One region of the Cytobacillus sp. Hz8 genome, then DNA from elsewhere that is predicted to be linked to it. Evidence: riboswitches for the same ligand, from Rfam matches in the RefSeq annotation. Region 1 holds a riboswitch; each other region holds the start of a gene.
What was found. A riboswitch is a leader RNA that binds a small molecule or an ion and turns the genes downstream of it on or off. The one in region 1 is predicted to bind glycine.

Region 1 (10,337 bases):
TTCGTCAATTTGGTTCATCTTAATATCCTCCTTTAAAATAAAAAAAGCCGAGAGGAAAGATTTCAACGTATAGCAAATACGCTGAACCTTTCCCCTCGGACCTTTTATGTCAATAGGTGCCCTTTACCATATGTAAAAGATGTAGCCCTTGATCACAGACCTATCAGGATAGCGGAACTCTAGCTACAATTTTCCAGTTCGGATTTATTTTACAGTGAAATTAGCGGAAATGAAAGAATTATTTATCCTCTTGATACCAGTTTGCGACTTCTGGATATTTTCTCACCATCCACTCATTCGCTTTTTGTAAGCGATTGGAATACTCTCTGTAAGAAGAGCTTAATATTTTTAAATTATGGATGAATATGTCATTGTATCCACTGATTTGCTGAAATTCTCTTATGGCTTTTCCCATTTGATAAGCGGGAGTAGATTGATATTCCTGAGATGAACGCAGTTGTATGTACTCCTCTAGGTTTTCATGTTTAGAAAAGTATTGTTCAACATCCTCGGTAACCTTGAATAGCTCTTGATTGATTAATTCCATGTCTTCTACTTCAACAGAGATGGCCTGTTCTATGTACTCCTCTATTTCTTTAGGAATAGTTAGTTGATCAAGAAATTGGACGATGTTGTTATAGGCAGCTTTTTTCTCGGGACTATTGATTCTTTCATTTAAAAATGGACCAAAATGAATGGCTAAAAACATGGCATAAGTACCTGGAAAGGCTTGTACAAGCTTTTCTTTTATCGTAAAACAGTGATCAAGATGCTCTTTAATATATTTTATTTCTTTTTCAATGTCATAGCCATTCATTAAGTGTTCAAGGCATACCTGCTTTTCCTGCAATTTTTGCACCTTTAAATCCATGAGAAATTTGTTCTTTGCTAAAACAGCCGATTTATTGTTTGATTCTAGAATCTTCTTAATCTCAGAAATACTGAAATCAAGTTTCCGTAACACAGAGATTTCTTTTAATCGAGAGACATCCTGTTCATTAAAATTTCGATACCCATTATGATTGACCACGGGGTGAATTAGTCCTTGTTTTACGTAATATTCAACTGCCTTTTTGGTTAATCTGCATTCTTTACATACTTCATGAATAAGCACCTTGAATCACCTCAAATTTATCATAAGCTATTCCCTAAGGGGTTAGTCAAGAGCAACAACCTTCAAAAAATATTTTGATGAAAAATAATCCATTTGAATGGTGTCAGCATTTCTCTTCCTTCTTTAAATAAAACTTCATTTTATGTGGTTTTAGAATAGAGGAAACAAGATTGTAATTGTTAGTTTTTCTAACAATAATTTTGAAATAATAAATTAATATTTGTTAGATTTTCTTACAATAAAACTGACAAAGAAATATGGGTCCGCTACAATAAAGGTAAATTTTTCAAAGATTGGAGTGAAGGAATATGAAACTTCAATGGGGCATTCAAACGATTATTCTAACCGGATTTCTGTTCCTTGGTCATGGAATGGTGAAGTTATTTCATCTCCCCCTCCCCGGTTCCATTGTGGGAATGTTGTTCCTATTTATAAGTTTGTTAACTGGATTTTTGAAATTAAAATGGGTGGAACAAGCTGCCACCTTTCTTCTAAAGCATTTAACCTTCCTTTTTATCCCACCGATTGCGGGGTTATTTATATCATTTAGTTTCCTCAGCATTTTACATTGGAATGTCTTTCTTATTTTAATCGTGAGCAGTGTTAGCTGCTTGTTAACTTCCGCTTTTATGGTTGAGTGGGTGGAAAAATTAAAAAGGAGGAGAGCTAATGAATGAAGTTTTTTTGAAGGCATCTTCTTGTATTCTCTTAACTATTGCTTGTTACTTATTCTCGTTAAAAGTATTTCGAAAATATCATAAAAGCTGGTTAAACCCTTTATATACCGCTTCGTTTCTTCTAACGATGTTTCTTGTTCTCTTTCATGTACATGAAGAAACATATGAAAGAGTGAATTTTGTCTTTAATCAATTATTGCAATTAGCTGTAGTTGCATTGGCTATCCCCCTTTATAAGCAATGGTCCTTTTTAAAGAATAATTATCAAAAAATCCTTGCCGGAGTCATATGTGGAACTTCAGGTGGTGTAGCGACTGTTGTAGTGCTATCGCATTTATTTCACTTAAATAATCAACTCCAAGCTTCCCTTATTCCGCGGTCAGTTACTTTACCCATTGCTTTAACGATCTCGATTGATTTAGGAGGATTAGCCTCAACCACAATTATTTATGTGATACTTTCGGCTTTGATATCTGTTTTGATTGGACCTCAGTTACTCCAATACATTGGAATTACAAGTAGGTCAGCTAAGGGACTTGCTCTTGGGACATCTGCTCAAATGCTAGGTGCCAATCATTGTTTCAATTGGGGGGAAGAAGAAGGTGCGATGGGAAATGCGGCTATGACGACATCTGCATTATTTTTGACGGTTTTAGTCCCACTTGTTCCACTTATTCTTTAAGATCTGATGATAGAATGAAGAAGAATATCCCAAGGCGTAAATGTAAGTCATCGAATCATCTCTGCACTTTATTTATTTTAGCTGCTAATTAGATCTTTTTTAAAATTAAAATGAAATTTTTTATAGAAAGTTCAGTTAAGAATTATGAAACCAATCTAAGCCTTGCTTTCAATTGAAAGTAAGGCATTATCATTTTAATCTGTTTCATTACTTTTTGTAGTCTTCTTATTTTCCTTTACTCTAAGCTCTTGAGAATATTCTGTTAATAGTTTCGGCTGAAATATTTCAAGTTTGATATGTTTTGATTCATGACTGACCGCTTTTGTTTTGATTCGCGATCTAACGGCTAAGTAGATCAGCGCATACCCTGCAACCATCACCATTCCGGCAATAAGACCTGTTCCTTGACCGGAAATAAGTGGCATGCTCAATAAAATGAGAATCAGGCTGATTAAAGCGGCCCATGAGGTATAAGGAAATCCTGGCATTTGGCAAATCCCGTCAGGCGGACAGCCATCTCGGTTTCGAAAGCGAATGTGACTGGCCATTATGACCGCATAGGTAAAGAGTAAAGCAAAACCGCCAGTAGTGATTAATACTAGATAAACCCTTGGAAATAAAAGCCCAAACCCAAGTCCTAATAGCATAGCGAATTCAGAAAAAATGATTCCGCGATAAGGTACTTTGGAATGATCTTTCAAAAATAATGGTGCATGACCTTTATCAGTTAAGGAGCGAATCATTCTGCCTAATCCGAAAATGGATGATAATATTGCAGAAAAAATCGCAGAGATTAAGATAATATTCATGACGGTCCCTGCCCAGTCGATTCCCCAGCGATAAAGGGAGGCTACCATCGGGCTGACATTTTCATTGAGGATCGCTGTTGGAATAAGCGGGAGCAGTGCTGCGGCATATAAGATATATAATCCAACCAAGGAAAAAACGGTACAAGGTCTTACTGGTGTTGTATTTTGGATGTGATAGATTGTCTTTCTTGTTAACATAATCTGCATTGTAAGGTTTTTAGAAAAACAAAACGGCCAATTTCATAATTGTAAATCGCTTTGTTCTATACAAAAATAGCAGAAGTTCAACTATTAAAGTGAACTTCCGCTATTTGCATTAGATAGATTAACTTTTTGTTCTGTTTGGATTCGGTACGACAATTTTCACGTTTCTTTTATAAAAATAGAAAATAAATAAAAGAACAAACCATATAGGTGTTAATAATAAAGCCATTCGAGTTGCCTCAGCTACTAGCATGATGATTAAAATAAAAGCAAATAAGGCAAGCACCACATAGTTGATAAACGGTGTCAATGGTGCTTTAAAGCTGGATTTCTTTCGTAAATCTGGACGTTTTTTCATATAAATGATATGAGAGATTAGGATAATGCCCCATACCCAAATGAAACAGATCGCACTAATGGTAGTAACAATTCCAAAGGCTTGCTCGGGAATGAGTTTGCTTAGTAAAGCACCTACTGAAAGAACTACTGCGGATGTCAACAACGCGTTGCTAGGAACATGATTTTTATTTAATTTAGCAAAACTTGGGAGTCCCTCATTATTGCTGCTTAAATTATATAAAATGCGGCTCGTTGAAAATAATCCGCTATTACAAGCTGAAGCGGCTGAGGTTAGGACGACAAAATTTATGACTCCAGCAGCCACAGGTATTCCGACTAGCTTAAAGACCTGTACAAAGGGACTGCTAGACGCATTCAAATGATCCCAAGGATTAATACATAAAATAATGAATAAAGCTCCTACATAGAAAAATAAGATTCTAAGCGGAATTTTGTTGATTGCAGATGGAATGTTTTTCTTTGGGTCTGCAGTCTCTGCAGCGGACACTCCAACTAGCTCCACTCCCACAAATGCGAAAACCACCATTTGGAATGATAATAAAAAGCCAGAGACTCCATGTGGAAATAGACCTCCATCCTTCCAAAGATTATGAACCGCTACCGTTCCGGTATTCGTTTGGAATCCCATGATAAGTAGAATAATACCAATCGTTATCAAACATAGAATTGTAATGACTTTAATAATAGCGAACCAAAATTCTAATTCCCCAAAAAGCTTAACGGTTAATAAATTTAATCCTAATAGAATGATAATCCCTACAATCGCAGGAATCCATTGCGGAATATCAAACCAATATCGTACATAAACACCGACGGCAATTATATCAGCCATCGCTGTCATTATCCAGCAAAACCAGTAGGTCCACCCTGTAATAAAGCCTGCCCAAGGTCCAATATATTCTGCTGCAAAATCGGTAAAAGATTGGTAACCTGCATTCGATAAAAGTAATTCTCCTAATGCTCTCATCACAAAAAAGACGGCAATTCCGATTATTAAGTAAGCGAAGATTATAGACGGTCCTGCCAATTGAATGGCTTTTCCAGAGCCTAAAAATAATCCTGTTCCGATTGTTCCACCAATGGCGATTAGCTGGACATGGCGATTCTTTAAATCTCTTTTTAATTTGTGCTCAGTCACGTTTGTCTCCCCCATATGTTTTTATTAGGTATTTCTAAAGTCTATGGATGTTTAACACCTATGCCGAATTTAAAAAATACCCACAGAGATAAAGCAGGATTCTTTTTCCAGCCATATGTCTTATTTCAAAATGATTCAGCATGAAATCTCCCCATTATAATTGTGTTATAAAATTTCCCATCAGAAAGAAGTTTATCCATTTTTAAGATACCTTCGATTTCAAAGCCATTTTTTTGGTAAAGTTTAATGGCTTTTTCATTGGTTTCTAATACTTTTAAAGCCATTTTTTTGATTTGGCTGGAATCTGCCCAGGCAATAGACTCAAGTAATAGTTGGGTACCAATTTTGTAACCCCAATATTCCTTTAAGACACATACTCCAAATTCCACCTGATGAGTCAATCTTTTTAAATTATTTCCTTCACACCTTGAATAGCCAATGATACGGTCTTCAGTTTGGGAAATTAGGAAGAGATTCCTTGGACTCTGGGAATCCGCTTGAATCAATTGTTCAAAGCTAGTAGGATCCAATACGTCCTCCCCACTTTCCCTGTCCAAATTTTCTGTTTCCCCATCTATCTTTACACGCAGATGAGCTAATTCTTCTGCATCTACAGGACTTGCCGATCGAATGGAATAGTACAAAGAATTAACACAAAATTCCTTTTCTCGAATAATCATAATAATCTCCTATTCTATTAGGATAAAATAGCCTAGTTTGTAATTTTCCTTTATAAAACAAAAAGAGATTGGAGTTCTTCTCCAATCTCAAATGAACGTTAGAATAAACAAATAAAAGTTGATTACTCTTCTGTCCTTTTGCCTGAGATTATGAACCCTTCGGCGTCGCCATTGTGCGATCTCTCCAGAAATTGCTCCTGCTATAGTGGCCCCATAGCGATCATTGCAGTGTATGATGGAAGTGTTGATAAGAGAAAATACTTGCTTTCTCTCATTTTTAGTTTCTTTCAATATATTATTGTAAGATAATTTAAAATTTTATCAGTATTTATGTAATCGGTCAAGCTTATTTTTAGAGTTTGCCATTAATTTTGCGCGAATATAATGGATATTTTTTCATTTAATATTTAGTTTTGGAGATTTTGACCATGGAAAGGGATTATGTGTCTGGAATGAAGAAGATGAAGAAATTTAAAGGACTAATATAAGAAATATAAAGCAAACAATTTTAATCCTCGCATAAATTGAACATCTGAAGTTCATTCTAATAACGTGAATGAATTTGAGATGTAAAGGAGTAATGATATGAATAATGCCCAATCACCCATGCCTTCTCCCCCTGAGGCGATTACAACAAAGGATCTTTTATATTTAAAGGATGTGCTTTCTTGGGAGTTGTTAGCAGCGAAGAAATTTCATTTTCTTGCGACACAGGTGAGCAATGGAGAAATTCAGCAAGCCCTTGACCAAGCAGGTAGAATGCATCAAGATCATTATCAAAGAATTTTGTCTCATTTACAGGTGGATAATCAATCCGCTATGACAAGCATGCAAAATCAAAATCAGAATATGCCACATTAAGGTTGAGGTGAGAAGAATGCAAAATCAACAAGGAATGCAAAGCAATCAAATTGCAAATCCACAAACAGGTCAATTACCACAGGTTAAAAATCAGCAAATGAATGATCGGGATTTTTTAAACGATGGATTAAGCACATGTAAATATATTACGGATAGCTTAAATATTGCCGTTCGTGAAGCAAGTCATCAGCAGCTTTATACGGAAGTCCTTCAGATTCTACAGGAAACTCATAATAGCACTCGTGAATTGTTCAATCTTATGTTTAAAGAAGGCTGGTACAAGTTAGAAGCGGCAGATCAACAGAAGATTGATCAGGCTTATCAGCAGTTTAGTAATTATTCCACGCAATTTCCATATTAGCAAGAACAACTGCCCCCAAAGGTTTACACATGTAAAGCATTGGGGGCAGTTGTTTTTCATTGTTGTTCCCATTTCGTGACTTCTTCTCTTACGATTGGGGCAACTTCTTTTCCCAACAGCTCAATGGCTCGCATTACATCCTTATGAGGCATCGTACCCACTGGAACGTGGAGCATAAAGCGGGTAATTCCGACATCCTTCCTTAGATGAATCATTTTCTTAGCTACGGTCATAGGATCTCCCACATATAAGGCTCCCTTAAAACTTCGAGCAGCATCAAAGGTTTCGCGTGTGTAGGGTCCCCATCCCCGTTCGCGTCCTAATTTTTGCATCGCTTGTTGTGTTGAAGGGAAAAACTTCTCTGCAGCCATTTCATTACTTTCTGCAATGAATCCATGGGAATGAGAAGCAACGGGTAATTTCGATATATCATGTCCTGCACGAGCTGCCACTTTTTTATAAAGCCGTACAAGAGGTTCGAATTGCAGTGGACTGCCACCGATGATGGCAAGTACTAGAGGTAAACCAAGTTGTCCTGCACGAGCAACAGATTCCGGGGTTCCTCCACTTCCAATCCAAACAGGTAATGGGTTTTGAACAGGTCGTGGATAGATCCCGAGTTGATGAATGGAGGGACGATGTTTCCCTTTCCATGTCACCTTTTCAGAGTCTCTGATTTTTAATAATAGGTCTAATTTTTCATCGAACAATTCATCATAATCATCCAAGTCATAGCCGAACAATGGAAAAGATTCAATAAACGATCCTCGACCTGCCATGATTTCTGCCCGACCATTTGAAATAGCATCGAGCGTTGCAAAATCTTGAAATACTCGGACAGGGTCATCCGAAGAAAGTACTGTGACGGCACTGGTTAAGCGGATTCGTTTTGTTTGGGAGGCTGCCGCAGCTAAAATCACAGCAGGTGCAGAAGCTGCGTAATCTTCACGATGATGTTCTCCAACACCAAATATATCCAATCCTACTTGATCTGCGAGTACAATTTCTTCCACAACTTCGCGAATTCTTTGGGCATGGCTGATGACTTGTCCCGTTGTTACATTTGGTGTCGTCTCTACAAAAGTACTGATCCCTATCTCCATGAGTAGATCCTCCAAGTTTATATTTATTACTATATATACTACTATTTATAGGGAAAACATACGAATGATATGCACACGGGTTGTTTATTTAAGAGCTTGTTATTGTTCCTTGATGAAAAAACATTTGCCAGCGACCATCTTTCCATTTCCAGATGGAGCTCCGTAAAGTCTCCCGGTTTCTTGTTTCGTCTTGAATCCGATATGTCGTAAACACCACATCTTCAGATAATGGATATATACTAAAGTCAGTAAGGGTCATTTTCCGGACTGTTAAACCTCCGCCTTCAACGGAATCTTTTTTATACCAAATGGTTCCGGAACTTCCAAATTCAAAAAAATCATCGGCAAGGAATTGCTCTAATTTTTGCGGTGAAGTTCGAATTTCAGGCGATAAGAGTGCTTGTTCTAATTTCAGAAGCTGTAATTTTAATTCAGTAGAATCAAGCATGATGGTTCTCCTCCAAATTAGGTTTTAATATTTTCGATTGCAAAGGTTTGTTTTTAAGTTGAAGTGGAATAGAAAACAAAATGGGAAAGGTTTTTATTGTAAAAAAGCTGTTTTCCAAAATTCTAGCAGTTCGAATTATCCTTTTTTCGGACACAGTTGTTCCTAGAATTTAATTATTCTGCTTGAAAAAGCAACAAAGTACACGATCGGAGTTTGTTATGACATTTAAGTTTTGGATAATTTTACTTTCTTTTCATACCAAGGTGTTTGAGGTCTTGTTGATGGATATCCATATTGAATGCGATATTTTTTTCGTTCCTCAGTAAAGTCCCACCAACTTTTCCCGCTATCCCGATGATTGGCGTGATGAACGATGCAGCGGAGAGTATCCTCGACACATGGGTCTTCCCAAAATCCATAAAGTGACTCGAGGCGATTGATTAAATCGGCGCCCTCTTCATTTTTTATTTCTTCAAGAGAGAAAAATTCCAAATCAATGACTTCTTGTGCTGACTTAGGTCCAATAGAAGGAATGGTTTGGAATTCAGCCAAGGCACGAAGATACTTGGCCCGCTCTTCTGTACACTGAAGACTAATGCATATTGAAGCGGAATCCATATCTGCTATTTGATTTAATTTGATTTTCGCTTTTTTAAATGAGTCTTTTCTTCGGTTGATAATGGCAGTTTAGGAGTTTTAGTAGTCATATATTCACACCTTTCATTTTATTGTTTCGGAAGTTTCCCTGGTTTATCTGAAAGATGTTTCTCAAGTCTTTGTTGCAAATATTGTTCAGATTCCCCGAATGGGACACTTAAATTTTTCCAATCGCGCCCTTTTAACTGCTTCCCTATATAGACGATTTGCCCAATATGGTAAGCGTAATGGGCAAATTGTCTTTCAATCGCCTCTACTACAGAATGCCCTTCCCCACGAATGTAAATTGTTTGTAATAAATTATTTTCATTTAAATCGTTGATGGCATGAAAGAGGGTATTCCACCCTGCTTCCCAATCTTTCATCAATTCCTTTTTAGATGACAAAGTATCAATAAATTCTTGATCACGTTGTCTTGTGGGCTTTTCTCCATCTGAATGTAAAAAATCTGTCCATCTTGAAATCATATTTCCACTTATATGTTTGACGATAATAGCAACACTATTGGATTGCTGATTTAAGTTCCAATGAATGTCCTGTTCTGTTAATTGTTCAATCGTTTTTTCACCGAGGTCCTTTAAAGTATGAAATCGATCTTTGATGACTCTTAAATACTCCAGTTCAAAGCTCACTAAAAACCCACTCCTCTGCATTACGATTCCCCCCTATAATAACATAAAATCCCATTTCAAAGATGAAATGGGAAGAATCTTAAATTGAAGTTAGGCTCAAAATAGGGATCTTGTATAATGCACGTAATTGGTGAACACGCCATCAACTCCTAGTTTTAGAACTCGTTGTTGTTCACTTTTCTCGGAAGGTAAAAAATAAACATAGATTTTTAAATGATTTCGTTTTAATTTATCGATGCTCGTTTTATTCACTATACGGGAGTCCAACCCTACTCCAATCGCGTATTTTTTCCAGTTATGAATATGTTGTTCTGTAATTTGACTTGGCTGTTTTAATTCGACTAATTGAATTAAGGGAATCTTTGGGTTCATTTTATGTATTTTCACTAGGCTTGAGGCAGAAAATGATTCAATCATGATTCGATTATTTTTGATGAGTCCTTTCTTATTTAATAAATCAAGCAAGGGTTTTTCCATGACTAATTGCTGATTTACTTTTCGGGTTTCAATGCAATATTTGGTTTTAGCCCCGAACTGGTTGATTAATTCATTTAAAGTGATAATGCGTTCATTTGTGTAATTAGGACTAAATTTGCTTCCTGCATCTAGTC
Region 2 (10,337 bases), on a different contig from region 1:
CGCATCAATAAAAGCGTCTAGGGTTTCCTTAGATTCTGTTTCAGTAGGTTCAATCATCATGCACTCTTCCACATTAAGCGGGAAATAAATGGTTGGCGGATGGTAGCCAAAATCTAAGAGCCGTTTCGCAATATCAAGAGCACGAACTCCTAATTTCTTTTGTTTCTTCCCGCTTAAGACAAATTCATGCTTACAATGGGTATCATACGGAAGGTCATAATATTCGGCTAAACGTCTCATCATATAATTGGCATTCAGTACCGCATGCTCTGTTACCGCTTTTAACCCATCTGGACCCATAGAACGAATATAAGTGTACGCTCTAACATTAATTCCAAAGTTACCAAAATAAGGCTTTACCCTACCAATTGATTGAGGGCGATTATAATCCAGTACGTACTTTTCTCCTACTTTCTTCACAACAGGCTTCGGTAGGAAAGGAGTCATCTCCTTCTTTACCCCCACCGGACCTGATCCTGGACCGCCACCGCCATGCGGTCCAGTGAATGTTTTATGAAGATTTAAATGAACAACATCAAAGCCCATATCTCCTGGTCTTGCTTTTGACAAAACAGCATTTAGATTGGCTCCATCATAATATAATTTTCCACCTGCTGAGTGAACAATCTCAGCCACTTCAAGAATATTTTCTTCAAATAATCCTAAAGTATTGGGATTTGTCAACATTAAAGCGGCAGTATCCTCACCTACAACTTGACGTAGGTCATTTAAATCTACTAAACCTTTATCATTTGATTTCACCGTAATCGTTTCAAAACCAGCAACCGAAGCTGATGCAGGATTCGTTCCATGTGCAGAATCTGGAATGATTACCTTCGTCCTTTTCCCGTCACCATTTGCCTCATGAAAGGCACGGATAAGCATTAATCCTGTCCACTCGCCATGAGCCCCTGCAGCCGGTTGAAGTGTGACTTCATCCATACCGGTAATTTCCACTAAGTGTTGTGAGAGATCATACATCAGTTCAAGAGCCCCTTGAACGGAAGATTCTTCCTGTAATGGATGTAGATGGGCAAAGCCATTAAGCCGTGCAACATTTTCATTCAATTTCGGATTATACTTCATCGTACATGAGCCAAGTGGATAAAAACCCGAATCCACTCCATGATTACGTTTCGACAATGCCGTATAATGGCGCATGATATCAAGCTCTGACACTTCCGGCAATTCAGCATCCTCCTGACGTAAATATTCACTAGGGATGAACTCCTCCATGTTCACTTCAGGAACATCCATTTCAGGTAAACTATAGCCAATACGTCCTTCTTTACTTAGTTCAAAAATCAATGGTTGATCTTGCTTATGCATGTATATCCCTCAATTCTTTTACAAAAGTATCGATTTCACCTTTTGTTCTTAATTCCGTAACGGCAATGAGCATATGGTTTATAAGCTCTTGATAATCCCGTCCGAGATCATAACCTCCTATAATGCCCTTAGCTAATAATTTTTGATTGATCTCTTGTATCGGTTTGTTCAGCTTCACTACAAATTCATTGAAACAAGGCCCCTCAAAAGCCATATCAAAGCCTGCATTTTTTAAAGCGGTTTTCGCATAATTTGCTTTTTGAAAATTGCTATACGCAACCTCTTTAACCCCTTGTTTTCCAAGTGCTGTCATCGCAACTGAAGCAGCAAGGGCATTCAAAGCCTGATTAGAACAAATATTAGATGTTGCCTTATCTCGACGTATATGCTGTTCACGAGCTTGAAGGGTCAAAACAAAGCCTCTCTGACCTTCATCATCTGTTGTCTGTCCGACTAATCTGCCAGGAACCTTCCGCATAAGCTTCTGTGTCACGGCAAAATAACCACAATGAGGGCCGCCAAAGGCAGTTGGGATTCCAAATGGCTGTGCATCCCCAACTACAATATCAGCCCCCCATTTTCCAGGAGGTGTTAATAATCCCAGAGATAACGGATTACTTGAAACGACAAACATGGATTTGTGAGCATGAATAATTTCCTCTAGTTCCTTCAGCGGTTCAATTCTTCCGAGAAAATTCGGATATTGCACCATAACAGCCGCCACATCATCATCCATTAGTTCTTTAAGGGCAGAAAGATTCGTGATTCCATCAATTTGAGGAATTTCAACAATTTCGATTTTTTGTCCTTTGGCGTAGGTTTTGACTACTTCTCGTGATTCTGGATGAACAAGACTGGAAATAAGCACTTTTTTGCGTTTGGTCTGACCTGCACTAAGCATTCCCGCTTCTGCTAAAGCAGTTCCGCCATCATACATGGAAGAATTCGCTACATCCATACCAGTCAATTCACAAATCATCGTTTGAAATTCGAAAATCGCCTGCAACTCCCCTTGTGATATCTCAGGTTGATAAGGAGTATAGGCAGTATAAAACTCTGAACGAGATAGGACATGATCAACAATAACCGGAATATAATGATCATATACGCCTGCTCCCAAGAACGAGACGTTTGCTTTTAAATCGGCATTTTTCTGTGCAATGGCTGTTAATTCTTTTAATAAAGCAGATTCAGATAACGCACTTTTTATTTTATATTTTCCTTTGAATTTCACACTGTCAGGAATATCATTAAACAATTCATCAATGGACGATACTCCAATTGCTTGGAGCATTTCTTTTTTGTTTGTCTCCGTTACTGGTAAATAACGATGTATCATAGGACTAATCTCCCCTCGATTCTTAATCATTTTCTTTTATAAAATGGTGTTGAAACTACCTTTGCTTTTAAGTGCTTGCCGCGAACTTCGACATCTACTTCATTTCCTAAATCGGCATAAAGGGTTTTTATCAGAGCCAAGCCGATATTTTTCTTTAAAGTAGGTGATTGCGTTCCTGTAGTGACCTCACCAATTAATTCATTACCAAAATAAACGGGATATCCGTGTCTTGGAATGCCGCGATCAATCATTTCAATTCCAACAATCTTCCGCTCCAACCCCTTTTCTTTTTGCTTCTTTAATGCTTCTTTCCCGATAAAATCAGCATCCTTATTCAATTTGACAGCAAATCCAATTCCGGCCTCTAGCGGAGTAATTGTCTGACTCAATTCTTGTCCGTATAGTGCCAAAGTTGCTTCAAATCGCAGCGTGTCCCTTGCTCCTAGTCCACAAGGCAACACACCTAAATCCTTCCCATCCTCTAAAATTTTCTTCCATATTGAAATGGCTTCCGTTGCCTCACAGTAAATTTCAAAACCGTCTTCACCCGTATAACCAGTTCTAGAAATAAGCACCTTTTTTCCAATCATATTTACCTCATGACAAAATGTAAATCCGCTAATTTCTTTTAAATCCATCCCATGAACAAGTGGTTGTAAAATACTTTCTGCCAATGGTCCTTGTAAGGCAAGTTGAGCAATTTTTTCAGATATATTTATTAGTTCTACCTCCCCCTCAACATGTGAGGCTAACCATGTAAAATCCTTTTCAATATTGGCGGCATTGACGACTAAGAGATAATGCGCTTCTTCCATTTGATAAACGAGGAGATCATCAACTGTTCCACCCGTCTCATAGCACATTGCCGTATATTGAGCCCCGCCATTTTGAAGCTTTGATAGATCATTCGTCATCATTTTTTGCAAGAAGTTTAGACTATCAGGGCCTTTTACCGTGATTTCTCCCATATGAGATACATCAAACAATCCAGCTGCATTCCTGACAGCATGATGTTCTTCTTTAATACTTGAAAATTGGACAGGAAGCTCCCATCCTCCAAAATCAATTGTTTTCCCACCATACGTTTTATAAACGTCATACAATGGTGTTCTTCTTAGCTCTGACATAAACATCCCCCTTATAAATTCACTTGACGGCACAAAAAAGGACAGAAAACCCCCTCAATTTCTTTGAGAAGATCTCTGTCCTGTCACCTGAAAGTTTACCTAATGGCTTTCCCCTTTGGTGGTTTCAACTAATTGAAACGCTCTCCAGAGTCGCGTCAAATAAGTGTTCTTTTGCCTGAGAGATTCACAAAACCTTGTTTGCTCCTTCGGCGCTACAAATGTAGTCTCTCCCCTTATTCTCATCCGCATCAATAATATTTTCCAAATGGGTCATACTAATACAGCATACCGCAAAAAAATTAACAAATCTGACAAATTTCTAACTTCATCCTACCATCTAGACCCTAAATGAGCAATAAAAATTAAAACAATTCCTATCTAGATTTATTTTTAATTAACTATTTATTCAGTAGAAAACCTAGTGAGGCGATTTAAACTAATAAACTCCATACTTCTTATGAACAAAAGGAGCTGCATTCTATAATGACAGTGGAAATGATATTTGATTCCTCTTGGCAGGATGGTTTATTAAAAAGGATTGATGATGATGGACCATGGGGAAACTGGGAATTATATAAATTAGCAGTTGAAGTGGAAAAACATACAATTATTGAAGATTTTGAAGGGCTCACTGCTCCAAAGCATCTATCCCATTTAACTCCCCTTCCCCATCAGCTTGAAGTGGCAAAACAAGTTATCGAAAATATGAATGGAAAAGCTATCTTGGCAGATGAGGTTGGGTTAGGTAAAACGATTGAAGCAGGACTCATTTTAAAGGAGTATATGATTCGCGGTCTTGTTAAAAAGGTATTAATCTTAGTACCTGCTTCCCTCGTCACACAGTGGGCATATGAGTTAAACTCCAAATTCTATATTCCTGCAATAGCGCAAAGAAAAAGTTATGTTTGGGAGCAATGTGATGTTGTCGTATCTTCCATCGACACAGCCAAGCGAAGCCCCCATCGCGACATCATTCACCAGCAGAATTATGACTTAATTATTATTGATGAAGCTCACAAACTTAAAAATAACAAAACCAAAAACTATGAATTTGTCCAAAACCTAAAGAAGAAGTTCTGCCTATTATTAACTGCTACCCCCATTCAAAATCGCATAGAAGAGATTTTTAATTTAGTATCCCTTCTAAAACCAGGACATTTAGGGAATGAGTCCGCCTTTTATGAAAAATATAAAAAGGATTCACGCTCAATCAATGATGATGAACATTTAAAAGAACTCGTTAATAAGGTCATGATACGGAATCGAAGAAATGACACCGGAATTGAATGGACAAAACGGGAGGTTAAAACCATCCCAATTGAATTTTCTCAGGAAGAAAGAGATTTATATGAATCCATTTTAGAACTTAAAGGAGAAGATCAATGGGTAACCTCCAGCCAATTTTCTGTCATGACGCTGCAAAGAGAAGCCTGTAGTAGCAGAGAAGCAGTCTTTTATACCTTAAAAAATATGCTAAACCGACAAGAATCCCCAAACAAACGATTTGAAGAGCAAATCCAGCATTTAATAACAAAGGTGGAGGCTGTAAAAATAAATTCAAAGGCAGAAAAGGCACTGGAATTAATTCAAAATATCCAAGATAAAGTAATCATTTTTACTGAATACCGCGCAACCCAATTATACCTTCAATGGTTTCTTAAGCAGCATGGAATCAGCTCTGTTCCCTTTCGAGGCGGCTTCAAGCGAGGAAAAAAGGATTGGATGCGGGAGCTGTTTAAAAATCATGCACAAGTTTTAATTGCTACAGAAGCAGGAGGAGAAGGAATCAATCTCCAATTTTGTCATCATATTATAAACTTTGATTTGCCTTGGAACCCGATGAGACTTGAACAGAGGATCGGACGAATCCATCGCCTTGGGCAGGAAAAGGATGTTTTTATTTATAATTTTGCCACAAAAGGCACCGTTGAGGAACATATCCTCAAGCTTTTATATGAGAAAATTCATTTATTTGAAAAGGTGATTGGCGAATTGGATGATATCTTATCCAAATTAGATTTCGGCAGCGTCGAAGATCATCTTGCTGATATATTTGGCAATTCTACTTCAGAAGGGGAAATGAGAATTAAGATGGAAAATCTATCTTCTATTATCTCGTTTGCTGAAGAAATGAAAGAAGGGAATATAAATGCAACAGCAGGAAATTCATCAATTTCTTGAACGCTATTTTCAGGCAAATGGCTGTGATATCTGTGAAAATGAATCTGGATATATGAGTGTACAGCTTACCATTGAATTAGATAAAGAATTAATGAATCGTCCATTTTATTGGCATTACCTTGAAAAAACCGGTGGGATTCCAAATCCGATGAAGCTCAATCTAATTATGGATCAAAAAAAGGCACCTGAAAATTTGAAAGGAGAACTGATCCATTTTGGTTCACCGCGACTTCATCAAATTTTTCAATCAACCAAAAATTTAGCAGGCTATATCCGGCTTTATGAAAATCTGCAAACAGGACCTAGTCAGCATATTCCACTAAAACCATGGTTAGGGATGAATGTTAAAATCTCTTATCAATGTGATCGAAAACGGGATATCTTTCAATCCATTGGTTTGCAATTAATCAACGGACAACTTGTTGAAGATTTTCATGACAAATTAATGGGGCTTAAATTAGCACCAAAAATCCCGGACTATTCCTTTACATTATCTCCACTCATTATGCCGAAAAGTGGACTAGCTCGCATCGAAAGATATCTGACAAATTCCCTTCAACAGGAAGATCACCACTGGGCAGATGAAGCAAAAGAGCGTTGGAGAAAGGATTTACATTTGCTTGAACACTTCTATGAAGATATCGAAGAAAAAGGAGAAAGTTATGAAATCGAAAAGCAAGCTTTAAAAGAGCAATATGAACCAAAGATCATGATTTCGATTATCAATGGTGGCTTGTTTTATCTGCGTGAAGACTCAACGAATACATGGAGTTAATTCATAAAATCACTAAATAAAGATGAAAAACTAAATTAAACAGATGGAAAAAAGAAAGTGAGCAGCACTTTACAACAGGCGACTCACTTCCTTTTTTTCAAGCCTGCAAAAATTGCAAAAGGGATGATTCCAAACCATTTAAATAAAAAGGTTTCTTTCGCATCTCTCCGCTCTAAACGCCTCTTAATCCGTTCCTCCTTTGGCTGATCCATATACTGAACAAATAGTTGAATAATATATTTTAAATAATCATTTGTTTTCAAATGACACACCTGCCTTTTCATTAGCAAGTATGTCCATTTCTCAGCATTTCAATCGATTTTTGATTTCTTTGATGATTTCAAAAATGGATTTAGAGGTAGTATCAATGATGAAATCTGCAGCTTTTAGGTATAAAGGTTCTCTTTGGCTATAGAGCTTGACTGCATTTTCCTTCTTACTTCCTTTCAGAAGTGGGCGTGATTCGTCATTTTCAAGTCTTCGTAAGATTTCCTCTATGGTGGCATGGAGCAAAAAAACGACTCCCGTCTCTTTCATATATTTAACGTTCTCTTCCTTTAAAATGATACCTCCGCCTGTCGTAATAATCCCGTTTTTAGGCATCCTGTTAAGAGTTTCCGTCTCTATCATGCGAAAGCCCGTCTCTCCCATTTGTGCAAAAATCTCATTGATGCTCATCTTTTGCTGTTTCATAATTTCCTCATCTGTATCGTATACCGAAAGTTCAAAAAGCTCTCCAAGTGCCTTTCCGACTGTTGACTTTCCTGTTCCCATAAAACCGATGATATAGATAGGTTGCATCCTTAAATCCCCTATTAGTTTTTTTCATACCATTTTATCATTATTTTTAATTTTTTGTCATAGAAAGCCATACCGGTTACCTTCTCATTTTCCGGAAAATGAATCTGAAACGTGATTTGTGAGACTTCGGCAGTTAAATCCTTAATCAAATAATCAACTTCTCCATCCATATACGCTAATGTCCCCGATTTCATGTCCTGTCCATTTTCTTGAAGAGCTTTTTGGATATCATTAACTGCTTGTTTAAAATAATATTCTTTTTCTAGATTCTGCTCAGCCTCTTTCAGAACTTTCTTCTCTGATACATATAATTCAGTTTGAATTGAAAGAAAAATAGTAAACAAAAGAAATAAGATAAAGGTTAAAGGATAGGTAAATCCTTTCTCATTACAAATCATGAGGCCTGCTCCAAGTCAATGATCGTATAAATCGTAGCCGTATGGGTGGCTTGAAACGTATCCGTCACGATAATGGTTACTCCATTTTTAAGATAATGATATTTCACGGATTGTACATTCTGAAGCATAATTTCATGCCCCTCCTCATTCACTCTCCTTCTTAAATTTGCCCCATATTTTTCAAGCGTAATTCTAGCCCCATCCTTTAAAAGCAAAAGATTCTGATCATCACCACTAATTTGGTCAGCACTTTGAACTTCGATTTTCATTTGACTAATAAAAACCTCCCACTCCAGTCTTTGAATTCTTTGTTCATTCGAATGGGTATTTAACATCATTCGAAAGCATATAGGGAGAAAAGACACGATGATACAAAAAATAGAAAAGGCAAATACCATCTCTAACATCGTAAAACCAAAGTTATTCAATGATCTTACATTTTTGCACACTTTTGTGAAAACCATTTTGATAATGCACGCACACCTCCTGATGATTGTTGGGGGGATTTTCATTCCAGATCACATTAAAAGCTTCCTCATTTCGATAAATAATCTCATTATGCGGAATTTGATTTTCTTGATTTAAAACCATTTCATATAAAATATGTGTTGCGTTTTGCTCTCTTTCTATACTGATAGATTGCCTCGTTAATTGGAAATAGATAGGAAATAGGCTAAATACCATTAAAAAGATGGTTGATAAGGAGAGTAGCAGTTCGAAGAGAAAATAACCATTATTCCTTCACAACATAGAAACGTCCCCCTCCGATTTGAAAGATCATTCGATAAGTCTCCTTGCCAATGTAAATCATGATTGAACCAAATTTATTGACATTTCCATTTGGATTAAATTTCAAATATAGCCCTAAGGTTCCCTCTGAAATATCAATATTCCTTGCATATTCCCGCTCTAGTAAATATGAGCCGTCTTGATTTTTAATATAATACTTATATTGGTTCGGAAGAATATTAAGGGAAAGTTGTTTTTGATTGCTGATTGCATATTGCTGGGCATAAAATATATCTGCTTTCAATTGGGAAAAAAACGTACTGCGATTCAACAAATTAGTTTGTGGTTTCATCATAATAATAGTAATCATAGCCATGAGCATAAATATACTTAAGACAAACAGAGATTCAATTAAGGTAAAGCCTTTATTCCAGCCTTTTTCCATACTAACTACCGGTGTTGGCGGTTACATCACCTTCCGCACTGATTGTTACAGATGAGCCATTTGGACAAGATGTCTCTCCTTTTTTTAAGTATCCATTTGTTTCAAGCTCCGTTGTATCCTTCGGTAGTGTTCCTTTATCCATTTCATAGGCTTGAACTTGCCCCTGAACCATTTTCACGAATGCTTTACACCCTTTATCATTAATGGTTGAGTTATGCTTCGTAATATTGGGGATTGTAATAATTAATAGAATCGAAATCACAAGCAAAACGATCATCATTTCTATCAGAGTAAAGCCTTTTTCATTTTTTATCATAGAAACCTCCATTCCGCCGCTACCGCTGTCGGCACAAATAGTAATTTTTCACACTAACTCCTTTCTAAATACCATCAAGTAAGTGGAACATTGGTAATAATATAGCTAAGTACATCGATACAATTAACAGGCCAATAATGGAAAATAAAAATGGTTGTATCTTCTTGAGAAGTTTATTCGTTTTTTCCTCAAATTGCTGTAAACAGTATTTTCCGAAAAAATGCAATTCCTGATCAAGTTTTCCATTCTGAAGCCCATGTTTAACAATGCCGGATAATTCTCTTTCAAAAAATGTAAACTGTAATAAGATATCCTCTAATTTTTGCCCTGCTGTTAATAACTGTTTAATTTCAAGTCCCATTTCATGCTCAAATCTTTGCTCTTCCTCTTCAAAAATCGTTAAAGCTTCATTTATAGATAATCCTCCTGCTAATAAATAGCTAAGCTGAACTGAAAAATAGTGAGTATATAATAATTTAAAGAATGATCCAATAATCGGAATAGAAGTGATTATTTTTTTCTGATACATTTTTGAGTAGTGCTGAAATTTAAGGAAATAATAGGAGAGGATGGCAAAGAGACATGCAATGAGAAGGAATACAAACAGTGGAAATGATTGGCCAAATGCATATATGATCGTGGTAAAAAAATTTTCTTTTATTTTCATGGATTGAAAGAGGATAGAAAATCTTGGAAGCAATATTTTTTCAACAAAAACAAAAAGGAAAGCGGTAATAAAGATTAAAAAGATGGGATAAATAAAGATGTTTTTTAATTTTTGCATATCCCTAACTCTTTTTAACATCATCTCACTCCCATCCTGAAAAGCAGTCGCTAAATCACCGTGCTTTTCGGCAAAATTGACAAAGCCAATTAATGTGGAATGAAAGTCTAAAT
Region 3 (10,337 bases), on a different contig from region 1:
CTCAAGAACTAGGTGCTGATATCCCCAAAATTGCTGTCATGCCAACAAAAAAAGCTGACGTCCTAACATTATTAGATGCAACCTTAGCGATGAAAGAACAATTCGCCACTCGCCCTATCATCACCATGTCCATGGCGGGTACAGGAGTCATCAGTCGTCTATCCGGAGAAATTTTCGGTTCTGCCATCACCTTTGGTGCGGCCAAACAGGCATCCGCACCAGGACAAATCCCTATTAGAGAATTACGACAAATATTAGCTCTTTTGCATAAGAGCTTATAGGAAAAGGTTTTATCCCACTCTTAACGGACATTTTGACTCCCACTTCAAGATTCTGTGAATACGAAGAAGATAAGTGGGAGATCAACTGTCCGTAAAGGTCCGACGAGGGATTAAGGTCCTAGTCAGGCGAAAGCCACAGGACGTGGCGCTATGAGCGTGATAAGTGAAATAAGATTTTTCTTTGGGCTTCAGCCCTTAGAAAAATCAATCAGGCTTTGCGTGACTAACCATCAGAGGGGATGAATGGCAAACTAAAAGCGCGACGTCAATCGCTACGTCTGCACTAGCACGTCCTGTGCGTCGAAAACCCCCACTGATGGAAGTTTCACTTTACCGGATTTATCATTTCAAATTAATAAAAAATGCGCGAATGCAAGATTAAAATAAATGCACCGAAAAGACTAAATGTCTTAAACGGTGCATTTTTTCTATTAATTTTTTTAGGGAAATGCCCTGTTCATATTCCATCTGCTCAACACGGTTTACATATTTTTCCCGAAAAATGTCAAACCTAATATAGCTAAGTAGCACCAGAATTCTTATTTTAATCCGTGAACACAGGGGGATATTGATTTGATGAAAAAACTTATCAGCGTTGTCATAACTTTTGCTATTCTAACTTACCCTACTTTAGGATGGGCAAAGGAGCAGCAAGAACATATTGTAAGTTATGAGAATCGGAGAGAAATTCCAAACCAATATAAATGGAAGCTCGAAACCATGTATAGAAACCAAAAGGAATGGGAAGAGGATGTTCATAAAGTCGTTCGGGAATCGGAGAAGTTTAAACGAAAATATAAAGGGAAACTTACGAAATCTCCTTCTCATATGAAAAAGGCTTTAGACGATTTACTTGTCCTATCAAGAATGGAGGAGAAAGCTTATATATATGCTCAGCTTGCATTTGACGTCAATCAATCAAATCCAGCTCTGCAATCGATGACGGACAAAAGTGAGAATATGTCAACAGCTCTTTATGAAAACACATCTTGGTTTAAACCGGAGGTCATCAGCATTCCGAAAAGGCAAATGAAAAAATATTTAAAGGATGTAGAGCTCAGTAAGTATAAAAAAGTACTGAAAAATATGATGCACTCCAAGTCACATACACTGTCAAAAGAGATGGAGGGGCTTTTGGCGAAAGTTTCACCTATGCTTGGTACAGGATCTAATTTTTACGAAATGCTTGAGAAGGATTTAAGATTTCCAGCGATATTAGATGAAAACCAGCAGAAGGTTCCTTTAACCAGGGCCAATTATCCAGCATTTATGGAAAATAAGAATCGGGAAGTTCGAAGAGTAGCCTTTCAGACTTATTATGGGACGCTTGCTAATTTTCAGGATTCCTTTGCGGAAACCCTAGGCACAGAAGTAAAGGCTGATAATATCTATGCCAAAGTACGTCACTATCCATCCGCATTGGAGGCATCCCTTCAAGCCAATCATATTCCGGTTAAAGTCTATGATAATTTAATCAAATCGGTCCATAAAGGACTGCCCCAATTACATCGTTACATGAAGCTAAAGAAAAAAATGCTCGCTGTGGAAAAGCTTCATATGTATGATATTCATGTCCCTGTTATGGCAGAGGGTTCAAGTTATATCCCTTATGAACGCGCACAAGAAATGGTTTTAGCTGGACTAAAACCTTTGGGCAAACAATACACGAAACAAATCAAACAGGCCTTTCAGAATGGTTGGGTCGATGTGTATGCAACCGAAGATAAAAGAAGCGGGGCTTATCAATGGGGAGCTTATGATGCTCATCCTTATGTGCTATTAAATTATCAGGGAACAAAGAATGATGTGTATACGCTTGCCCATGAATTGGGACATGCGATGAATTCCTTCTATTCCAATAAAAAACAGCCATATATCACATCAGGATATACTACCTTTACCGCTGAGGTTGCTTCAACCTTGAACGAAACTCTTTTATGGAATCACGAATATAAGCAGGCTAAGAGTAGAGAGGAGAAAATCTCCTTATTAAATCAAAGACTTGAAGACTTTCGAACCACCCTCTTTCGACAAACACAGTTTGCCGAATTTGAAGAGCAAATTCATGAGTTAGAACAAAGAGGCGAATCATTAAATGCAGAAACGTTAAAAAAACTTTATCTTGATATCAATAAGAAATATTATGGCCCTGCCGTGGAATCCGATCAGGAAATTGCGATGGAATGGGCACGCATTCCCCATTTTTACAATAGCTTTTATGTTTATCAATATGCGACAAGCTTTGCGGCTTCTGCAGCCCTTTCTCAGCAAATTATGAAGGAAGGCACCCACGCTGTGACAAGAATTCAGGATAAGCTATTAAGTGCAGGAGGGTCCAGATCTCCAATTCTCATGTTAAAAGAAACGGGGATTGATATGTCGAAATCGCAGCCAATCGATGAAGCAATGGAAGTATTTGGTGAAACTTTAGATGAATTGGAAAAGTTATTAGATTAGTCATCTGTACAAGATTGAATGTTTTATGAGTGTTATCAATAACCAAATATATCAAGAGCTGATAAAGGATTTACTAATCTGATTATTAGCTCTATTTTTATTATTTCACTTTATTTTTTTACCATTTTATCAGAATAAAGTATCTGCTATAATATAGACGCTAAACAGAAATATCCCTAAAAAGCTATCTTCACTCCTTTTAAAAATGAAAGACCATTTTTATAAAATAACTAGACGACATCTAGAAAGGTGCATGCAAATGGATAATAAAAAATGGGGATTTTTAATTTTAACAACATTTGTTATCGGGAATATGGTTGGTGGCGGAATTTTTATGTTGCCTTCCAATTTAGCACAAGTATCTGGTTCAATGGGAGCCCTTATGTCGTGGGGCGCCACTGGTTTAGGGGTATTAACTCTTGCCCTTGTATTTGGAAACTTAGCTATTCGAAAGCCTGATCTTAAGGCTGGTCCGCAAAGCTATGCTCAAGCCTTATTTCGAAATCCTCGAAATGGCCGAATTGCGGGCTATAGCATGGCATGGGGCTATTGGGCAGCGAATTGGGCGGCAACGGCTTCTGTTATGATTTCCTTAGCAGGATATTTATCCACCTTTTTCCCTGTGATGCAAAGTACAAAAACGCTCCTCTCCATTGGCAGCTTTCAGCTTGAATTGGGGAAATTAATCACCTTTCTTGTTTGCAGCGCTTTATTATGGGGAATTCAGTGGATTTTAACCTATCATTTTAATGGTGTTGGAAAATTGAATTTAGTTACCACCGTGGCAAAAATAATTGGTTTTATATTATTTATCGTGTTAACACTTACTATTTTTGATGCAAGTAATTTAGGATTAGGGGAAACTTATACGAATGCAGAGGGTCATCCTGTTCCATTCGGGGGACAGATCAACGCGGCGGCGATTGCCACTCTTTGGGCTTTTATTGGAATTGAGTCAGCGGTGATGCTTTCTAATCGTGCCAAATCACAAAAGGATGTCAAAAAAGCGACGATTTTTGGATTATTGATTTCAGTTCTGATTTATATAGCCATTACGTTGTTAACAATGGCTGCCCTGCCACATGAAGAGTTAGTCACATCACAGAAACCATTAGTTGATGCACTTGACGCTGTAATAGGTAGTAAGGGAGCAGCCATTATGGCGATCCTAGCTGTTATTTCTTTACTTGGTTCGAATATTGGTTGGGTTGTCGTAAGTTCGGAGGTTCCTTATCAAGCCGCAAAATTAAATTTATTTCCAAAGTGGTTTGCGAAAACCAATGAAAAGGGAAATCCGCAGCGGTCGTTAACTTTAACAAACATTATGACCCAAATTTTTATTTTTTCAACGATTTCAGGAACAGTCACACAAGCATATAATTTTGCGATGATTGTCGCGACACTGGCCTATTTAATTCCATACTTTGTTTCAGCCATTTATCAGATGAAGCTCGTCATTTCAGGTGAAACCTATGCGGAAATAAAAGGTTCAAGAATTGTGGATGGGATTATTACGGGACTTGCTTTGATTTATTCCATTTGGGTGATTAAAACTGGGACTGCAGATCTAAAGACATTTTTCTTAGGAATTGGTCTCTTTGTATTTGGGCTTATTCTCTATCCGTTTATCATGAGAGAGAGCACTAAAAAAGAGGAAATCGAAATGGAGGCTGTCAAAAAAATCGTTTAATCTCGGGTGAGACAATTGTTATTGACCAGAAACATTATAGATTGATATAATTTTAATTATTTTATATAAATAGTAGCGGTGAGGGCTATGGGTAAAACTATAGCAGGAGCAGCTTCTGGAGAGACCGCCATGTTGCGGCGCCGAAGGATTCACAATCTCAGGCAAAAGGACAGAAGAGTAACTGATAGTTTTGAATCGTTATTCAACTGAACTGGGGATTGGAGTGTATCCAATCTCCTTTTACATTTTAATTCATTGATGAGGTGATTGACATGGGAAGAAGACGTGCAGTTGTAAGTGTGATTGGAAAGGATCAAGTAGGGATCATTGCGAAGGTAACGACGGTGTTATCAGAAAATCAGATTAATATTCTTGACATTAGCCAAACGATTCTCCAAGATTTTTTTACGATGATGATGTTGGTCGACGTTTCAGGCTTTGATAAGCTGGATGTTTTACAAAAGGAATTGGATGATTTAGGGGAAGAATTGAACTTAAAAATCAATATTCAGCTTGAAGAAATCTTCCAAGCAATGCACCGGATATAAGAGGAATAATGAAATAATCAGGCTATAAAAAATTGCCTCAGTTGTTGTGAGGAATAATAGGAGGACAATCATGAATATCGCTTTGCAGGAAATGATGGAAACCATTCGCATGGTGCAAATGGAAAACCTAGATATCCGTACCGTTACGATGGGAATTAGTTTATATGACTGTGCAGACTCAGATTTTGCAAAAATGAACGGCAAAGTATATGACAAAATTACCCGATATGCGAGCAGATTGAAGGAAGTTGCGGAAGAGGTTGAAAAAGAGTTTGGAATTCCGATTATCAATAAACGGATATCCATTACCCCCATTGCAGAAATACTAGGTAATGCAACGATAGAACAGGCGATTGAATTAGCGAAGACCTTAGATAAAGCGGCAACTGTATTGGGTGTTGACTTTATAGGAGGATACTCTGCGCTTGTACATAAAGGAATTGCCAAAGGAGACCAAACCCTTCTTGATGCTCTGCCGGAAGCGTTAAGTGTAACTGAAAGAGTATGTGCTTCGGTATCTGTTGCGACGACAAGATCAGGAATTAATATGGATGCCGTCCGAAAAGTGGGAGAAATCATTAAAGAAGCTGCAGAAAAGTCGAAGGATCAAAATGGATTAGCATGTGCAAAGCTCGTTGTTTTTTGTAATCCTGTTGAGGACAATCCTTTTATGGCAGGTGCCTTTCATGGAGCTGGTGAAGGTGAAGTGGTTCTGAATGTAGGTGTCAGTGGTCCTGGGGTTGTGTTGAATGCATTAAAGAAGCATTCTGATGCTGATTTAGGTGAGGTATCAGAGGTGATTAAGAAAACAGTCTTTAAAATTACACGAGCAGGTGAATTAATTGGCCGTGTTGTGGCAGAGCGCCTAGGAGTTCCGTTTGGAATTATGGATTTATCGCTTGCGCCAACGAACGCAATGAATGATAGTGTGGCGGAAATTTTAGAAGAAATTGGACTTGAACGAGTAGGGACACACGGAACGATTGCAGCGCTTGCGCTCATGAATGATGCCGTGAAGAAAGGTGGATCGATGGCGAGCTCTTATGTGGGTGGCCTAAGTGGAGCATTTATCCCAGTCAGCGAAGATAATGGGATGATACGCGGAATTATCGATCATGCATTAACGCTTTCTAAACTAGAAGCCATGACCTGTGTTTGCTCCGTGGGACTTGATATGATTGCGATTTCTGGTGATGCATCTCCTGCAACGATTTCAGCGATTATCGCCGATGAAGCAGCCATTGGCATGATTAATAAAAAAACGACAGCTGTACGCGTTATTCCAGTTCCTGGAACAAGTGAAGGAGACATGATTGAGTTTGGAGGGTTGCTTGGCCGTGCTCCAGTGATTGGTGTGAATCCATACAGCTCTGAAAAATTAATCAGTCGTGGTGGCAGAATTCCTGCACCGCTTCAATCTTTAATAAATTAATGAAAAAGGGTGTGAGAATTTTTTCTCCGCCCTTTTTCACATTCATTTGTTTTTAAGATAATAAAATAAAAACCATACGGCATGGTTTTGTTCGTCGGTGGCTGCCCTTCGAAAAATTTCTTGAATATACGGGTCATGAACTTGATCGGATATATCTAAATAGAAATCAACCGTCTCTTGTTCATCCTTGAAGGCAAATTTTAATCCTTTTCGCAAAGTGTCTGGACATTCCTCACTAATTTTTGGGTTAGGCTCTCTTCCCGTTAATTGTGTATATACCTGTGAAAATTGTTGGAAGTGCTTTATTTCATCCTTTCTAATTTCGAGAATTTGTTTTCTTTCCTTCTCAGAATGAGTCATCTTTGACAGTTTTTCATAACAATGAATCGCACTAAATTCTCCGTTAATCGCCTTTTTAATATTTGAAACTAGTTGAGTGGGTTCTCTATTGGCTTGAGTAAAAGGAACATGATTTTGGTTCATCGCTCATTTTCACCTCCTATAAGCACTTTAAGGTATTCTACGAAAAGAAGGGAAATGGAGTGCAAGTAAAAAAATGGATTATTTTTACAGAAAAAGTTTGACAATTTTGTGAACAAACATAAAATAGAATATATAGGAGGGTGATGAAGCATGAAGAATGATATGGTGAAAAACCTGGCAATTGTGAGATTACTTTCAGGAATTGGATTAACAATTGGGTTCATTTCTTTTTTTATCAGTCTTTTTGTAAACGGTTTCAACGGAGAGAATTTATTTTTATTAGTTAGTTTAAGTATTATGGCTGCATCCATGATGATTTTCGGTTTTTTTCATTTCTTATTTCTGATGGAAACTGCGAATCTGTCAAGAAGGATGGAATGAGTTCTGATTATGATATAAATAAAAAGGCACAAGCTTTCAAAGCTCATGCCTTTTTATTTTGGATGGGATATGTAGGGATCGAACCTACGACCTGCTGATTAAGAGTCAGCTGCTCTACCAACTAAGCTAATATCCCGTGAACATTTTCTATATTAACATACTGAAATAGCTTGTCAAGATTTTATGGAAAAAATTATTTTTTGTATAAAAAAAGGAAGAAGAGTCAATTGACCCATTCCTCCTAATTTCATCAGTCCCCATCAAACATATTAAAGATGCCTTTTAGTACACTGCCTTCATCTGTAGATCCACCTCGGTGTGGTGCTGCGGCAAAGACGCGGCTGGCAAGGCGACTAAAAGGAAGTGATTGAATCCAAACTGTCCCAGGTCCACGTAGGGTAGCAAAGAATAGACCTTCACCACCGAATAAGGCGGTTTTAATTCCACGTACCATTTCAATATTATAATCAACACCGCTTGTCATAGCCACTAAACAACCGGTATCGACTCTTAACGTTTCGCCTGGAGCAAGTTCCTTCTTATGTAATGTTCCTCCAGCATGAACAAAAGCCATTCCATCTCCTTCAAGCCTTTGCATAATAAATCCTTCACCGCCAAAGAATCCGGCACCAATTTTGCGCTGGAATTCGATGCCAACGGAAACTCCTTTAGCTGCAGCTAAAAAGGCATCCTTTTGACAAATAATTCTTCCACCTAATTCACTTAAATCTAATGGGATGATACTCCCTGGATAAGGAGCGGCAAAGGAAACGTGACTTTTTCCATGACCCTGATTCGTAAATGCTGTCATGAATAAGCTTTCCCCAGTAAGAACGCGCTTTCCGGCACTAAAAAGCTTTCCCATTAAGCCGCTGCCAGAGCCATTGCTGCTGCCGTCACCAAAGATGGTTTCCATTTGGATATTATCCTCCATCATCATTAATCCGCCAGCTTCAGCGATAACGGTTTCTTGAGGATCCAATTCCACTTCGACAAATTGCATATCATCACCGTATATCTTGTAATCAATCTCGTGGTTATTCATGTTTTATCCTCCATTATTCGGATTGTTTCTTTCATATTCATTTTAAAAGAAAATGATGATTATAGCTATGAGAAGTTGCTTGAAAATCATCAAACGATTATCATCGAAGAGGTGAAAATTGAAATTTTTCCAGTTTAAAGATAGGATGAGTAATTTTGCAAACAATGGAGGAAAATAAGAGTAAATTAATTTCCTTTGACGGATATGAGATTTAATGGTAGTATAACAAATACCGACAAAAACTATCAGGATTAGGGGGATTTACATGAAAAAGCTATCACTATTTTTCGTATTGCTCTTAAGTTTTACACTTGTATTAGCTGCATGTGGTACGAATGATGATAAAGATACAGCAGACAAAGCTGAGAAGAAGACGGAAAGCAATGGAGATTTACTTGCAAAGATTAAAGATGAAGGCAAGATTTTAATTGGTACTGAGGGTACATATCCGCCATTCACTTATCATGATGATAATGGTAAGCTTACTGGATTTGATGTTGATATTGCAAACGAAGTAGCAAAACGTCTTGGAGTAAAGCCAGAATACAAAGAAACTCAATGGGATGCCATGTTTGCTGGATTAGATGCAAAGCGTTTTGACATGATTGTTAATGAAGTTGGAATTCGTCCAGACCGTCAAGAAAAATATGATTTCTCAACTCCATATATTACATCTAAAGCAGTTCTTATTACGAATAAAAGTAATAAGGACATCAAGAGCTTTGATGACTTAAAAGGAAAAAAATCAGCTCAATCACTTACAAGCAATTATGGAGATATGGCGAAATCCTTTGGGGCAGAGCTAGTTGGAGTTGAAGGGTTTAACCAAGCAGTTGAATTGCTTTCTTCTAACCGTGTAGAAGCAACGATTAATGACAATTTAACTTATTTAGATTACAAGAAGAAAAAACCAGATGCTCCAATTAAAGAAGTAGCGATTCACAAAGATGCTTCTCAAAGTGGAATCATGTTCAGAAAGGGTAGCGATACTCTTGTAGCTGCAGTTAATGATGCTTTAGCGGACATGATTGATGATGGTACGTATTTAAAAATATCTAAGAAATGGTTTGGTGAAGATGTACTTAAGTAGTATATTTGCAGACCCTGAGAGATTAGACCGATTAGTGACAATAGCACAAAGTTCCCTTCTCCCTTTGGTGAAGGGAGCTCTTTTGTATACTATTCCACTCACACTTATTTCTTTTGTTTTGGGATTAGTACTTGCCGTATTAACTGCTTTAGCAAGAATTTCTGGAATTAAAATATTGGAAATTATTGCGCGTGTGTATGTGTCCGTCATTCGCGGTACTCCATTATTAGTGCAATTATTTATTTTATTCTATGGGTTACCAACAATTGGAGTCGTAATTGATCCTTTTCCAGCTGCTATTCTCGGCTTTTCATTGAGCGTAGGGGCATATTCCTCTGAAATTATTCGCGCTGCGATTCTTTCCATTCCAAAGGGGCAATGGGAAGCTGGATATTCGATTGGAATGAGCTATGCACAAACGATGAGAAGAATTATTTTGCCACAGGCAGCTCGAGTTTCAGTTCCACCGCTATCCAATTCTTTTATTAGCTTAGTCAAGGATACTTCGCTAGCTTCCTTGATATTGTTAACGGAAATGTTCAGAAAAGCACAGGAGATTGCTTCAACTAACTATGAATTTCTTTTACTCTATAGTGAAGCTGCACTTTTATATTGGATTATCTGTTTCTTCCTATCTATTGCTCAAGGAAAACTAGAATCTCGATTTGATCGTTATGTTTCAAGATAAGTGGGGAGGGAATAACATGATTTCAATTAAAGGACTTCATAAGAAATTTGATCAATTAGAGGTATTAAAAGGGATTGATCTTAATGTTGAAAAAGGGAAGGTCATTGTTATTATTGGGCCATCTGGTTCTGGAAAAACAACCATGTTGCGCTGTTTGAATTTATTGGAGGAGCCAACTTCAGGCATCATTTCAATCGAGGACCAAGTGCTTGATTTTTCAAAGAAAATTGATAAAAAGCAAA

Region 2: another riboswitch for glycine. It lies ahead of gcvT (glycine cleavage system aminomethyltransferase GcvT); the one in region 1 lies ahead of ACE38V_RS13675 (GNAT family N-acetyltransferase).
Region 3: another riboswitch for glycine. It lies ahead of ACE38V_RS11790 (ACT domain-containing protein); the one in region 1 lies ahead of ACE38V_RS13675 (GNAT family N-acetyltransferase).

The regions. Positions count from the first base shown of each region.
Region 1 is NZ_JBHKFI010000010.1:89,205-99,541, forward strand. Features, by position in the region: gene ACE38V_RS13645 (NUDIX domain-containing protein) at 1-18, opposite strand, end outside; gene ACE38V_RS13650 (MerR family transcriptional regulator) at 239-1,114, opposite strand; gene ACE38V_RS13655 (CidA/LrgA family protein) at 1,423-1,791, shown strand; gene ACE38V_RS13660 (LrgB family protein) at 1,784-2,473, shown strand; gene ACE38V_RS13665 (amino acid permease) at 2,668-3,480, opposite strand; gene ACE38V_RS13670 (amino acid permease) at 3,608-4,984, opposite strand; gene ACE38V_RS13675 (GNAT family N-acetyltransferase) at 5,110-5,664, opposite strand; glycine riboswitch at 5,785-5,862, opposite strand; gene ACE38V_RS13680 (ferritin-like domain-containing protein) at 6,250-6,525, shown strand; gene ACE38V_RS13685 (spore coat protein) at 6,542-6,886, shown strand; gene ACE38V_RS13690 (LLM class flavin-dependent oxidoreductase) at 6,943-7,989, opposite strand; gene ACE38V_RS13695 (nuclear transport factor 2 family protein) at 8,078-8,437, opposite strand; gene ACE38V_RS13700 (helix-hairpin-helix domain-containing protein) at 8,663-9,055, opposite strand; gene ACE38V_RS13705 (DUF1572 family protein) at 9,163-9,747, opposite strand; gene ACE38V_RS13710 (glycerophosphodiester phosphodiesterase family protein) at 9,823-10,337, opposite strand, start outside.
Region 2 is NZ_JBHKFI010000002.1:64,111-74,447, reverse strand. Features, by position in the region: gene gcvPB (aminomethyl-transferring glycine dehydrogenase subunit GcvPB) at 1-1,329, opposite strand, end outside; gene gcvPA (aminomethyl-transferring glycine dehydrogenase subunit GcvPA) at 1,322-2,668, opposite strand; gene gcvT (glycine cleavage system aminomethyltransferase GcvT) at 2,695-3,795, opposite strand; glycine riboswitch at 3,949-4,038, opposite strand; gene ACE38V_RS03340 (DEAD/DEAH box helicase) at 4,279-5,976, shown strand; gene ACE38V_RS03335 (YqhG family protein) at 5,945-6,751, shown strand; gene ACE38V_RS03330 (YqzE family protein) at 6,835-7,023, opposite strand; gene ACE38V_RS03325 (shikimate kinase) at 7,055-7,552, opposite strand; gene comGG (competence type IV pilus minor pilin ComGG) at 7,567-7,950, opposite strand; gene comGF (competence type IV pilus minor pilin ComGF) at 7,947-8,357, opposite strand; gene comGD (competence type IV pilus minor pilin ComGD) at 8,684-9,124, opposite strand; gene comGC (competence type IV pilus major pilin ComGC) at 9,126-9,440, opposite strand; gene comGB (competence type IV pilus assembly protein ComGB) at 9,505-10,337, opposite strand, start outside.
Region 3 is NZ_JBHKFI010000008.1:92,734-103,070, forward strand. Features, by position in the region: gene aroD (type I 3-dehydroquinate dehydratase) at 1-281, shown strand, start outside; gene pepF (oligoendopeptidase F) at 858-2,738, shown strand; gene ACE38V_RS11785 (amino acid permease) at 2,998-4,428, shown strand; glycine riboswitch at 4,534-4,611, shown strand; gene ACE38V_RS11790 (ACT domain-containing protein) at 4,701-4,976, shown strand; gene ACE38V_RS11795 (PFL family protein) at 5,047-6,408, shown strand; gene ACE38V_RS11800 (ferritin-like domain-containing protein) at 6,451-6,891, opposite strand; gene ACE38V_RS11805 (hypothetical protein) at 7,042-7,272, shown strand; tRNA gene ACE38V_RS11810 (tRNA-Lys) at 7,336-7,408, opposite strand; gene ACE38V_RS11815 (TIGR00266 family protein) at 7,523-8,317, opposite strand; gene ACE38V_RS11820 (amino acid ABC transporter substrate-binding protein) at 8,583-9,407, shown strand; gene ACE38V_RS11825 (amino acid ABC transporter permease) at 9,394-10,095, shown strand; gene ACE38V_RS11830 (amino acid ABC transporter ATP-binding protein) at 10,112-10,337, shown strand, end outside.